Regions from separate parts of the Pseudoalteromonas sp. 20-92 genome, predicted to be linked through region 3. Evidence: predicted binding sites of a transcription regulator. Region 3 holds the regulator's gene; each other region holds the start of a gene.

Region 1 (4,648 bases), on a different contig from region 3:
ATGTGGTTTTTATTTTTGAAAGGGAAACCAGTAGCAAGTACAGTGCCCGCAAGAACGGTAGTTTTGCTTACACGAAGACGTTTGCTGTTAAGCTGAGTGCCTTGACCACGAGAAGCAGTGAAAAGCTCACCACGAATTGGATCATAAATAACAGCTTGGTCCAAACGACCTTTAACTTTAAGTGCGATAGAAACCGCGTAATGAGGGATGCCTTTGATGAAATTAGTTGTTCCATCGATAGGATCTACAATCCATTGGTAATCATCATCCTTGCCTTTATGCTCACCTAACTCTTCACCAACAATCGAGTGAGTTGGGTAAGATTGTAAAATAGTGTCACGAATTACGGCTTCAGCTTCTTTATCAATGTTAGTTACTAAGTCGTTAGCGCCTTTTTGTTGCACTTCAACTTTTGATAAATCTTCACTTGCGCGAAGTAAAATTTTGCCTGCGTTACGCGCAGCGCGAACCGCAATGTTTAACATTGGATGCATGGAGTTACCTTTGGGTTGTAAAAGAACGTTTATATATTTCAGCCGGCGTATTTTAGCGATTTCTGCCATAAAGTAAACAATAAACCCTAAATACTTTTGTGTGTTTTTTATACTTTATTGTTCTGCATATATATTTGCGGCTGTATAAAATTTAAATAAATCTAAAAAACCACTTTACCTAAAGTTAACTTGAGGTTTTATTGTGTTTGCATACTCAATCAAGAAGGACACATTATGTATTTAGAACATGTCAATTTAGTGGTTAATAATATTGAGGATATGATTAAATTTTATCAAGCGGTATTCCCTCATTGGTCAATCCGAAGTGAAGGTAGGGGCACTTGGCATGGTAAACCAAGGCGCTGGGTGCATTTTGGTGATGACACACAATACATTGCAATGAGCGATCATGGTGAAGGTGAAAACCGAGATTTAGCAGGCCATCAATTAGGTTTAGCGCACTTTGCTTACGTTACCCAAAATTTAGATGCAGTAGTAAAGCGTTTGCAACAAGTTGGTTTTAAAATAGATAAACAAGGCGGTGACAACCCATTTAGAAAAAATGTTTATTTTATCGATCCGGCTGGATTTGAAGTAGAGTTTGTAGAATATTTAAGTGATATACCAAGCGAGCGAAATAACGATTTATAATAAAACGTCAGGCAGTAACTTAGGCTTATTTATCTTTCGAAGTTGAATTTTAAGCCGTGTGTTTGGTTTTTAGTAGAACACACCTATGTGGTGTGCTTATTCCCTATAAATAGGTAATAACAACGTATAAATGCCAAACACAGGCTAACGAAAGGCTCTACCTAGGACTGCAGTTAGCACTGAAAATAGTTGCTTGAGATAGATTTATTATCCAGAGTTCAGGTTATTTAGGTTACAAATCTCGGGCAGCAATTAAACGCACCTAATTAAGGCAATATCTGACCTTAAAGGTTAATCGACTCTAACGCGCTGCTAGATAAATTATAATGAGCGGTTATTATTAACGCCAAGTTGTGTTTTTAGCTCGTTTGCAAAGCTCATAAACTTCTCTTTTATGGTGCGTTTTATTTTAACTTCAACCGACCCCATTACTGCTTTACCTTCAATATGAATAGTGGGTCCTTGGCGCTTGTTAAGCGATACCGACTTGTTTTCAAGGCTGCTTAAAATACAAAACATTTTAGAGACTACATTTACATGCTCTGGTACATAAATTTCATCGCTACCAAAAATACAGTTAACGTGAATCGTTACATTTTGATGGGTAAAAATGGCATCAGTAAAATCAAGCACTACAGAGCCCATAAAATTGGTTAAGTATATATTTTTTGGCACAACCCATTGGCCGCTGCGCTCGTTAGAACCCAAAATGCTGCGTAGCGTAAAATCATCATCGCTGTTTTGCTGTGCACTATAATGTGGAGTAAATTGCGATTGTTTTTCTGCTTTATATTGCTGATCGGTATTAAGTGTTAAGTCTTCAACTAGGATTAACAAAGCTTCATTACTACTTGCATCCATAGCCTCATCTAAGCGTCTTTCAAATGCATCCACTGAAATAACGCCATGGCTGTAATTATAAATTAATTGATCTATCACTTGTTCACGTACTTGCTCTATTGGGCGGTCTTCAACTTTTACAGACATGGGTATTCCTTATTATATTTACTATTGGTGGTGAGTAAGCAAACGGCGTACCAAATATAATTTCAATAATTATCAGAGGCTTAATTTTTCAGTCTGTTTTTAGTTTTGTTATATTAACGATAGATTAACCAAAACAGCAATTATCTAGCTATTTTCACAATGTGAGAAAGTTTTACCGATGAGTCTGTAAATAGTTACACGGCTATAACATGAGATTAGTTGATTTAAATTTCCAACCCATTGAATTTAAATGTTAAATTTAGTTGGCCTAAAGTTCGCATTAGTTAAAGTGTCTTTAATCAAAAGGAGAAAGATTATGAAAACATTTAACAAATCTATTATCGCGGCTTTAGTTCTTGGTACTACGGCTATGAGTGCCCAAGCAAACAGCTGGGAAAACGAAAGTAAAGATGCTTGGATTGATGGTAAGGCAGAAACAGTGCTACTTATGAACACTAATCTAAACAACTTTGACATTAACACTGATGTAAAAAATGGCAAGGTAGTACTTACAGGTAAAGTTGATAGCGAAATTGAAAAAGAGTTAGCAGAAGAACTTGTACTTAGCCTAGATGGCGTATCCGATGTTGAAAACAGCCTGACTGTTGTAAAAAACATGGATACCAAAAACACAGACAAAGACATGATGGATGATGGTGATAACGACCTAACAGACGCTAAAATCACCACCGTAATCACAACACGCTTCCTATTTGACTCGGAAGTTGGTGGTACAGACATTGATGTTGATACCGATAACGGTATTGTAACTCTAAACGGTTCTGTAGAATCTGAAGCTGAAAAACAGCTAGCGGTTAAAATTGCCAAAAATGCAGAAGATGTGCGCGACGTGGTAGATAAATTATCTATCGTTGCTGAATAATGCACTATACTCAAAGCCCAGTGAATCTGGGCTTTTTGTTTTTTAATTTTAAAGGAGTTAAGTTATGGATATCATTCGTATAATATTGTCAGTTTTATTACCGCCACTAGGTGTATTTTTGCAAGTAGGCTTAGGTATGCATTTTTGGTTAAATATTTTATTAACACTGCTAGGTTATTTCCCAGGGTTAATACACGCCATTTATATTATTGCTAAAAAGTAACGTTGTGTTATTTGTATTATTAGTTGTGTAAGTCAATTTTAAATGCAGCTTAAAGAGGCACTTTTAATTGGCTTGCATGAATCCCTTCTCCTAAATTCCTCATTTTTGCACATTACTCCCTCATAAAAGATTACTATTTAAGCAGTTAGCTTACTGATTGTTAAAATAAAGGTTTTTAGTAGTGACAAGCCCCCAAAAAGTTTTTATACTGCAACCCGCTTTAGTCGCTCTGTGACTGAACGCTTCAAAAATTAACTGCCTAGCAGTTATATAAAAGTTGGCCCCTTAGCTCAGTTGGTTAGAGCACACGACTCATAATCGTTAGGTCCCCAGTTCGAGTCTGGGAGGGGCCACCACTTTTACAAGCTTTCCAAGTAAATATCTACTAACCTAAATTACTCTGTGCTACCTCTGTGCTACTTTTACAATAGCAAAATTAATAAGAGTTTGTAACTTTTTAGGTTGGGATAGTATTGTCTTAATGCATTCATTTATCTTTATTAATTAAAATAGTCATACATTAAGTTAGTATCTTTCGTGAGCGGGGCTAACAATGTAATATCTATTGTATATGTAAATGCTTAGGATATATCATTGGGAATTGATATTTGTAGGGCTCACAAAGTAAGCTTGAATGAAACTCACGAACAGAGGTTAGTTACAAGCATAGAACGCAATCCTGTTGAGTCTTTAAAAGAAAACCTTTTGGTCAAGTGTGTATACAGACGAACTAAATACGGTGATTATCAAAGGGATGGTAATCCTTTTATCTATGCTCTTAAGCGGAAGTCACCATATTCAATTACGAACAGTGAGCTTTTTCGTTTTAGACCTAGTTTTAAAGAAATACTTTTCAAAATGTGCCAAGATATTGATGTGGATTTTGTTTTAGGGGTGCCTTCTTCTCATCAAATTGTATCTCACTTTGGGAATCGTGTTGCTCGACAAATACGAGCGGTATACATAGACGATTACTTTTCAAAGCAGACTGTAGGAGATGTCCTTAGCACTTTTAGTCTCACTTCAGTTAACGACAAGCATAAAAAAGCTGTAAAAAAAGTACTATCTACTTATAAAAAGCTTGATGCTAACGAAGAAGTATCGCTAAAAAAAATTGAAAATAAGATTCGTCATTATTTTGAGCCAGTAAAGATTAACCCCAGTTACTCTGGGGTTAATATAGATGGTAACATATTAATTGTTGATGACTTGCTGTCTACAGGAACTACATTACTTTCGTCTGCAAGAATACTTAGCTCTAGAGGAATTAATATTGCCGGAGGATTTTGTTTGCTTAGCGATTTAACAACTCGAAAATAGTTGATCATATAGTTTATTTAGCTTAATATTAAACCAGACCAAGCATACGTCCCTTGGTCTATAAATATGAGGCATACTTAGTATGTGGAC
Region 2 (4,648 bases), on a different contig from region 3:
AAGCTCTTGCTCAAACAAAGGTGCAAATACGCTAACAAGTACATCAGCAAATTGGCTTTCAAAAGGCGCTTGGCTAATTGATGCCACACTAAAGTTGCAATTAGGGTAGCGCTTTGCTGCATATTTAACCGCAGATTTTGAAATGTCGACGCCGTACACAACTGCGTTTGTTTTACTTGCTATTGCTTGAGTATAAAACCCTTCACCGCATCCCAAATCAATAATAGTATTTGCACTTATATTACTGATTATGTCGCTAAGGTTTTGTTGCAAAAAGCCATAATAGCCACGCTCTAAAAATGCACGCCTAGCTTGTACCATTTCAAGCGAATCGCCTGGTTGTTTTGAGTTTTTTTGTTGCACAGGCAGTAAATTAACATAGCCCTCTTTAGCAACATCAAAGCTATGGTTGTTAGCACAACGAAGTGTTGAATCAGTTTTCAAAAGTGCGTGGTTACACAGTGGGCATTGATATTGTAGACTCATGAGTCTAGGTAGTCCTTATCGTAAAAAGTTTTTACCCAATGCGGGCGATAGGTGATCATAACTGTTATAGCCATACCGTTGAGCATTGCTTCAGGAAACCAAATTATGGCACTTAAATAAACGTAGTTATCTGCGAGTTCTTGCCAATTGTATTGCCCTATAGCTAAGTAAAATAAAGCACCTAGGCTTATTTTTATACAGGCTATAACCCCTGCAGTTATGAACGCACAAACAAATATATAAACAAAAAAATGACGAGGTAAATACTGGTAACTAATTATAAAGCCAAAGTAGCTTAGTAAAATAGGAATAAACGCACCAATAAGCAGTTGAACTGGTAACAGTTCAAGTTCAATTTGACCAAATGCAGTCAGTAGGGCTGTGGCAAGTAGGCTACTTAAAATAGTCAATCGCCAGCCTAAAATTAATGTTGCAGCTGTAACGCCTAATATGTGTAAATCGAGGCCAGTTAAAATTCCTGCTTTTATTCGCCAAAGCACTGCAAACACTAACGCACATGCAAGCACGCCAGTTTGACGGGCTGGCGTATTAAGCAATGTTTTATATGTTTTTTTATCAAAGCTTAGTAGGGCAATAATAATTACAAGGGCCCAAAGTAGCCCTTGTATTGTTATGCTGAGCATAGTAATTACTTAAATGTTGACCATATAGGGGCATGATCTGAGGGTTTTTCAATACCGCGCAGTTCGTAATCAATACCAGTATCTATACAGCATGCTGCAAGCTCATTAGTTGCAAGTACTACATCTATTCGAAGTCCTCGGTTATCTACAAACCCCTTAGAGCGATAGTCAAACCATGAGTATTGATCGTCTGTTTCTGGGTTTTGTTCTCTAAAGGTGTCTTTAAAGCCCCAATTAAGTAATGTTGCAAGCCATTCACGCTCTACCGGTTGGAAAGAACATTTACCCGTTTTTAACCAACGTTTAGCATTTACTTCACCAATACCAATATCTAAATCGGTAGGTGATATGTTGATATCGCCCATAACAATTATATCTTGATCGGGTGTATGGTTTGTTTCAAGGTGAGTCATCAAGTCAATATAGAACTGGCGTTTATAAGGAAATTTAGTTTCGTGATTGATATTATCGCCTTGCGGGAAATAGCCATTCACTACGGTTAAATCACGGCCGTTTTCTTGCTCTACAGTAACGCTTATCATGCGTTTTTGCGATTCCTCTGTATCGGTAGCAAATCCTTTTAAGACCGATTTAGGCTCTTTCTTGCATAACATAGCCACACCATAATGTGCCTTTTGACCATGGTAATAAACGTGGTACCCCATTTTTTGCACATCTTCTAGTGGGAACGCCTCATCATGAACCTTAATCTCTTGCAGTCCAATCACGTCTGGTTGATGTTTATCGATAATTGCTTGTAATTGATGAAGACGAGCACGCAGACCATTGATATTGAAAGAAATCACTTTCATTGAATTTACCTTAAAATTGGTTCTATTTAATGCACTAAATTGTATCAGTATTTACGCGTACATAACATGACTGAAATGGATAAAATCGCTGCATAATTGTTGACCAAATGGTGTTTAAAGTTTAAACATTGTTAATGCTATATTAATTTGTTAAATAAATAAAAAATTCAATTGATATCTAAAAAGCAGGTTATATAATGCGCGAAATCACTCAATAAGCTCGTTCAAATAGGATCTCACATGAAAACACAACTAATTTTAGCTGCAGCACTTTTAGCATCAACTACGGTCTCGGCACAAAGTAATTCGTATTTTAGTAAAGATAATAAAATAGAATCTAAATTGTGTGTATTAAGTGCCAATGAAGGCTTTTCTGCCGCTCGTAAAGAAGCAGCCCAGCATGGTGTGTTTTTATCACGCTTTTCACAAAGTATTTTGTGTAATGGCGAAGATATTCGTGATATTGCTAAAAAAGGAACAACTACTGAAGTGATTAAAACTAAAGTTGAAGTGTTTGCTAAAGACACTCAACAAGAAACACAACTGTGTATGACTGCTTTGAAACAAGGTTTAGCGCCAGTTCGTCAAAAAATCGGTAATTTAAACTCTCTAAAGTGTAATGGTCAAAAAGTAACTGATTTTGTAAAACGTTATCAAAATGCGGCTATTTAATAACACAAAAATTTGAAAAGCATGCCCAGTATATTTATATATACTGGGCTTTTTTTTGCAAAAATTACAAAGCACTTTGCAAAGTTTTCAGATATAACTTATTGAAATTGTTTGTTAAATGCTCTTTTTATTTGTAACTATTTGATTTTAATTAGTTAATTAACATTGGCATCCGAATTGTATTAGCTAAAGTGACATTTATTTAATTACAAGGACACGTCTTATGAAAAAGTTAACATTAGCAACAACAATTTTAGCATCTTTGAGCCTCGCGGCTTGTTCTTCAAATCAAGGCCTTGAGAAAATAGACAGTGATTTTGCAAGCCTGGACAATGACAGCGATGGCTACATTTCAAAAGTCGAAGCGGATGATGATAGCATCTGGGAGCATTTTTCGAATATTGATACCAATATGGATAATGAAATTAGCCGTAAAGAATTTAACGCCTACATGCAGCTAAATGCAGGTAAAGTGGCGACTGATAGTGACGTAAGTGAATCAGCGTTTAAAGCTGAAATAGCTAAGTTTGATAAAATTGAGAGTAGTTTTTCAAGTTTAGATAATGATAGCAACGGTTATATTTCGATTGCTGAAGGCAACGATGATGATATTTCAAATCATTTTGGTTATATGGATGAAAACCAAGATAAGCGCATCAGCAGAAGTGAGTTTAAGGGTTACATTAAAAAATACGGTAATGCTGTAGCCGAAGATGACGCACTAGAAGCAATTAAACGCAGCTAATTTTTGCTTTTAAAATAATCAAGTTAGAAGCCAGTGATTGTCACTGGCTTTTTTGTGTTTTAAATCTAGTTATTTGGTAGATATATTTTCCTAGTTTGGTGTTGTTCTGTCATAATAGATGGCTGTGTATTTTTATTTGTTAAGAGTGTGTATGGCGGGTCGGCGAATTAGTGATGAACAACTAGTTGAGATCATTGAAGCAGCTATTTTTGTTGCAGATAAGCCTGTTAGTAAGCGCCACCTTAAAGACGTAGTATTAATAGATTTAGCTATTTCTATGGCGCGAATAAACGACGCAATAGATACTATACAAGAACATTTTCAAACTCGTGGTATTCGTCTAGTCGAGGTTGGTAGTGGTTATCGCTTTCAGGCATGTAGCAGTTTAAGCCCTTGGTTAAATAATTTGTGGCAAGAACGTGCGCCTAAGTATTCACGTGCTTTACTGGAAACATTATCGCTTATTGCATACAGGCAGCCCATTACACGTGGCGAAATTGAGCAAGTAAGGGGAGTTACTACGGGTTCGAATATTATAAAAACCTTACTCGAAAGAGAGTGGGTTAAAGTGGTAGGGCATAAAGAGGTTCCGGGTAAACCGGCTTTATATGCAACTACTAAACAATTTTTAGATTATTTTTCGTTAACAGGTTTAGATAATTTACCAGCGCTGCCAACAGAGCAGCAAAGTAAAATTAACCAGTTATTAAGTGATCCTTCTGTGAGAGAACCATCCGAATGAGTATACAAGGTGAAAAGTTACAAAAAGTCCTAGCCCGTGCAGGCGTAGGCTCGCGCCGTGAAATGGAAAAATACATTGATGCAAACCGCGTTAGTGTAAACGGTAAAGTGGCAAAGTTAGGCGACCGTGTTGAGGAAACAGACTTAATTCGTGTTGACGGACACACTGTGAAAATTGAAGAAAAAGCAGATAGAATTTGTCGTGTAATTATGTATAACAAACCAGAAGGTGAGCTAAGTACACGTAAAGACCCAGAAGGGCGTCGTACTGTATTTGACCGACTTCCTCGTATTGATGGCGATCGTTGGATTGCAGTAGGCCGCTTAGACGTTAATACATCAGGTTTGATGCTGTTTACTAATGATGGTGAGTTAGCAAACCGTTTAATGCACCCAAGCTATGAAGTAGAGCGTGAATACTCTGCACGTGTATTTGGTGAAGTAACCAACGAAACGGTTAAAAACCTACTACGTGGTGTTGAGCTTGAAGATGGCCCAGCCAAATTCACGACTGTAACCCCAATGGGTGGCGAAGGTGTTAACCGATG
Region 3 (4,648 bases):
CTTTGGTACCCTTATTTTGCACAAACAAATATGACAGCTCAGGTTGAAGCTGAAGTTATCGCTAAGCCTGATTATATTGCTATTGAGCTAAAACAAACGGCCTATGATGAAAATGGTAAAATTAATCATAAAGTTACAGCTGCTAAAATGGAATTATATCAACAGTTAGGCTTTACCTTTTTTGAAAAGCCCATTTTCACCTTATATAACGAAAAACAAACATGGCGAATAAATGCAGACGAAGCAACGTTATATGAAGGAAAACAATTAATTTTAGAAGGTAACGTGGTTGCCAAGAATCTTACTGATAATGCAATGATAGACAAGATTAATGCGGATAATATTCAAGTAGATATAAAACTACTCACGATGCGTTCAGAGCAACCCGTTATTGTTACGGGACCCAATTTAAAGATCACCGGTAAAGGCCTTGAAGCCGATTTAAAAACTGAAGTGATAAAACTTATTAACCATACGCGAACTATATATTATGACCAATAAAATTTCAAAAATACTTATTATTCCGACACTTATACTAGCTTTCAACCTTAGCGCTGCTGAACAAGCGATTCAACCTGCAGCGAATCAAATATCAATAAGTGCCGACAAACAAGAAGGCCAATTAAAAGAAAACGTCGGAATTTTTGAAAAAAATGTTGAGATTATTCACGGCAACCGCCGTATTACAGCCGACCGTTTAGAAGTACATAAACGTGATGAATTAGGCGATAATAAACAGCTACTAATTGCAACTGGTAGCCCTGCATATTTCGAAGAAAAACAAACTGATGGCACTATAATGAGCGCCAGCGCAAACGAAGTTCGTTATGATGTAGCTAAACGATTTTTAACCCTTATTGGCGATGCACAAGTATCGCAAGCGGGTCAAAAAATAAATGCCAAGAGTATTACTTACGATATGCAACAGCAATTAATTAGCGCTGAAAAAGACGAAAACTCAACCGATCGTGTGCATACTATTTTAGTACCTATTGAGACTAAAAAAGAAAAAAACGATAAAGGTCAGCCATGAGTACATTAAAAGCAGAACTATTAGCTAAAAGTTATAAAGGCCGCGAAGTTGTAAAAAATGTAGGTCTGGAAGTAAAGGCTGGCAGCATAGTCGGGTTACTTGGCCCTAATGGTGCAGGTAAAACCACAACGTTTTATATGATTGTAGGCCTTGTACCTAGTGATAAAGGCAAGATTTCTATCGACGATAACGATATTACTCTTTTACCTATGCATAGTCGTGCTAGATTAGGCATTGGTTACTTACCCCAAGAATCATCAATTTTTAGAAAGCTTACTGTTTATCAAAATTTAATGGCTATTTTAGAAACACGTAAAGAGCTAAATAAGCAAGCAAGAGAAGACACACTTAACAATTTATTAGATGAATTTAGTATTCAGCACATTCGTGATAGCCAAGGTATGGCATTATCAGGAGGCGAGCGTCGCCGAGTTGAAATAGCGCGAGCACTAGCCGCTGATCCTAAATTTATATTGCTTGATGAGCCTTTTGCTGGTGTTGACCCTATTTCAGTGTTAGATATAAAGAAAATAATTGAACATCTTAAAAATCGTGGTATTGGTGTGTTAATTACCGACCATAATGTAAGAGAAACTCTTGATGTTTGCGAAAAAGCCTACATAGTTTCTCATGGTGAGTTAATTGCATCAGGCACTCCAGAACACGTATTAAACGATAAAACAGTACGTGATGTTTATTTAGGCGAGCAATTTAGGCTGTAACATTTACGCCATGTCTTTAAGCATCTGCTAGTATTAATTATAACAACATAAAAGGATTGTTAGAGATACATGAGGCAATCATTACAGCTGCGCATGGGCCAGCAACTTACAATGACTCCACAGCTGCAACAAGCAATTCGCCTGTTGCAACTCAGTACATTGGATCTCCAGCAAGAAATACAAGAAGCACTCGACAGCAACCCCCTATTAGAGGTTGAAGAACAAGATTACGCCGAAGATTCTGCTGGTAAAAACGAGCAAAAAGCAGATAACGACGATGTCACTGTTAGCGCAAATGCTGATGATGTTCCGAGCGAATATGAGCAAGACAGTGGTGAAGCACTTGCTAAAGATACGCTAGGTGATGAAATGGCTATGGATGTTAGTTGGGATGAATATATGAGCGCAGCCCCAGCGTCATCATCAGGACCAATGCCTGAAGATGAATCTATATACCAAGGCTCCTCAACTGAAACGCTCCACGAATACCTAATGTGGCAACTACAACTGACTCCCTTTAGTCCTACCGATGAAGCGATTGCGATTGCGATTGTTGAAGCCGTCGATGATTCGGGTATTTTAACGCTGAGCTGCGAAGAAATTTTAGAAAGTTTTAATCAAGAGAACGAAGAAGACAACGAAGTTGAACTTGACGAAATAGAAGCTGTTTTAAAACGAATTCAATTGTTTGACCCTGTTGGTATTGCAGCACGTAGTTTACAAGAATGCTTATGTATTCAGCTGAACCAATACGATAAAGAAACACCCTATATTAATGAAACAAAAATGATTTTAACCGAGCACATTGATCTATTAGCTGCTCGCGACTATCGTACATTAATGAAAAAAACAAAGCTCAAAGAAGAAGAGCTTAAAGAAATAATGACTTTAATACATACTCTTAGCCCAAAACCGGCGGATACTATAGTTAGAGAAGAATCTGAGTATGTAATTCCTGATGTATCGGTGAAAAAAATAAAAGGTCGCTGGGTTGTTGAACTAAACCCAGATAGCATGCCTAAAATCAGAGTCAACAGCCAATATGCAGCAATGTCACGCACCGTTAAATCAAGTGGTGATAGCCAGTTTATTCGCTCGCATCTACAAGAAGCTAAATGGTTTATTAAAAGTTTAGAAAGTAGAAACGATACACTATTAAAAGTAACTAATTGTATTGTTAAGCAACAACAAGGTTTTTTTGAGCATGGCCCCGAAGCCATGAAACCAATGGTTTTAAATGATGTAGCAGAAATGGTCGAAATGCACGAATCAACTATTTCACGCGTAACAACTCAAAAATATATGCATACACCTCGCGGTATTTTTGAGCTTAAATATTTTTTCTCAAGCCATGTAAGTACTGAAAATGGAGGCGAATGCTCATCAACAGCAATACGCGCTCTCATTAAAAAATTAATCGCAGCAGAAAACTCAGCAAAACCATTGAGTGATAGTAAAATTGCAGATATATTAGCTGAGCAAGGAATAAAAGTAGCGAGACGTACAATCGCAAAGTATCGCGAATCTCTAGCTATTCCACCGTCAAATCAGCGAAAAAGTTTGATTTAAGACGCTAAACAAAGAGGGTAATGCTTATGCAACTAAACTTAACTGGTCGTCACGTAGAAGTAACTGATTCATTAAGAGATTATGTAAATACCAAATTTGCGAAGCTAGAAAGACACTCAGATCATATTAATAATGTTCATGTCATTCTTGATATAGAAAAATTAAACCAAAAAGCTGAGGCAACGATTCATGTAAGTGGAGCTGAGTTATTTGCCTCTACTGAACATCAAGATATGTACGCCGCCATTGACTCGCTGATTGACAAGCTCGATCGCCAAGTTATTAAACACAAAGAGAAGCTTGCTCGACACTAATATTATGAAATTAAGTTCACTTATATGCCAGGACTGCAGCAGAGCTGCGGTCCTTTTTAATAGTAAAAAAAGAATTTTAGAGTTCATCAGTCAACTTGCTCATGACAAGCTCCCATATCTTTCTCAACAAGATATTCTCAGCGCCTTAATGAATAGAGAAAAACTGGGAAGCACTGGTATAGGAAGAGGCATTGCAATCCCTCACGGGCGAATGAGCGGCGCAGAAGAGCCTTTAGCACTCGTATTAGTAAGCGAAACACCTATTAATTTTGATGCAATAGATAATCGCCCTGTTGATATATTTGTTGCACTCATCGTACCTGATGGCGATAACCAGCAGCACTTAAAGACGCTCGCAACGATAGCTGATAAACTAAATAATAAAGATTTTTGTAAACAGTTACGCAGCGCAAAATCAGATACTGAACTGTATCAAGTTATTGTAGAACAATCGTAATTAACATAATGGGTGATAAATGGAATTAATTATCATAAGTGGCCGTTCCGGTTCTGGAAAATCGGTTGCTTTACGCGTAGTTGAAGATTTAGGTTATTATTGCGTAGATAATATTCCAATTAATCTGCTACCTTCTTTAGTGAGAAGTGTATCTGATAACTACGACAAAATTGCAGTTAGTATTGATGTCCGTAATTTACCAAAAGAGCAAGATGAATTTAACGATATCCTTGAATACTTACCTGGCTTTGCTAAACCGACTCTGTTTTATCTAGACAGTGAGGATCAAACATTAATTAAACGTTTTTCTGAGACTCGCCGTCTACACCCGTTATCAGTTGACTCATTACCTCTTGATTTAGCAATAAAAAAAGAAAAAGAACTTCTCGATGTTCTCACTACTCGCGCTGACTATATGATCGACACGAGTGATTTAAGTGTTCATCAACTTGCTGAATCAATTCGTGAAAAAATTCTGGGTAAAAAAGATAAACAACTCATTGTTACTTTTGAGTCATTTGGCTTTAAACACGGCATTCCTAAGGAAGCTGAT

What was found. Region 3 encodes sigma-54, which starts transcription at its own class of promoters, with help from an activator protein. Its sites were predicted from a motif close to GTTGGCACGNNNNTNGNNT; they were not measured.
Region 1: NRL14_RS15255 (BON domain-containing protein) is a predicted target of sigma-54. The motif match lies at 2,395-2,413, and genes of this name have one in related genera.
Region 2: NRL14_RS08265 (EF-hand domain-containing protein) is a predicted target of sigma-54. The motif match lies at 2,779-2,797, and genes of this name have one in related genera.

The regions. Positions count from the first base shown of each region.
Region 1 is NZ_JANJGQ010000019.1:85,834-90,481, forward strand. It holds gene suhB (inositol-1-monophosphatase) at 1-494, opposite strand, end outside; gene NRL14_RS15245 (VOC family protein) at 729-1,145, shown strand; gene NRL14_RS15250 (LiaF domain-containing protein) at 1,467-2,132, opposite strand; gene NRL14_RS15255 (BON domain-containing protein) at 2,449-3,015, shown strand; gene NRL14_RS15260 (YqaE/Pmp3 family membrane protein) at 3,080-3,238, shown strand; tRNA gene NRL14_RS15265 (tRNA-Ile) at 3,518-3,594, shown strand; gene NRL14_RS15270 (phosphoribosyltransferase) at 3,833-4,558, shown strand.
Region 2 is NZ_JANJGQ010000006.1:134,817-139,464, reverse strand. It holds gene NRL14_RS08285 (putative RNA methyltransferase) at 1-486, opposite strand, end outside; gene NRL14_RS08280 (energy-coupling factor ABC transporter permease) at 483-1,130, opposite strand; gene xthA (exodeoxyribonuclease III) at 1,136-1,942, opposite strand; gene NRL14_RS08270 (hypothetical protein) at 2,183-2,614, shown strand; gene NRL14_RS08265 (EF-hand domain-containing protein) at 2,838-3,359, shown strand; gene scpB (SMC-Scp complex subunit ScpB) at 3,511-4,101, shown strand; gene rluB (23S rRNA pseudouridine(2605) synthase RluB) at 4,098-4,648, shown strand, end outside.
Region 3 is NZ_JANJGQ010000004.1:22,442-27,089, forward strand. It holds gene lptC (LPS export ABC transporter periplasmic protein LptC) at 1-501, shown strand, start outside; gene lptA (lipopolysaccharide transport periplasmic protein LptA) at 491-1,033, shown strand; gene lptB (LPS export ABC transporter ATP-binding protein) at 1,030-1,755, shown strand; gene NRL14_RS05340 (RNA polymerase factor sigma-54) at 1,825-3,324, shown strand; gene hpf (ribosome hibernation promoting factor) at 3,351-3,638, shown strand; gene ptsN (PTS IIA-like nitrogen regulatory protein PtsN) at 3,643-4,095, shown strand; gene rapZ (RNase adapter RapZ) at 4,115-4,648, shown strand, end outside.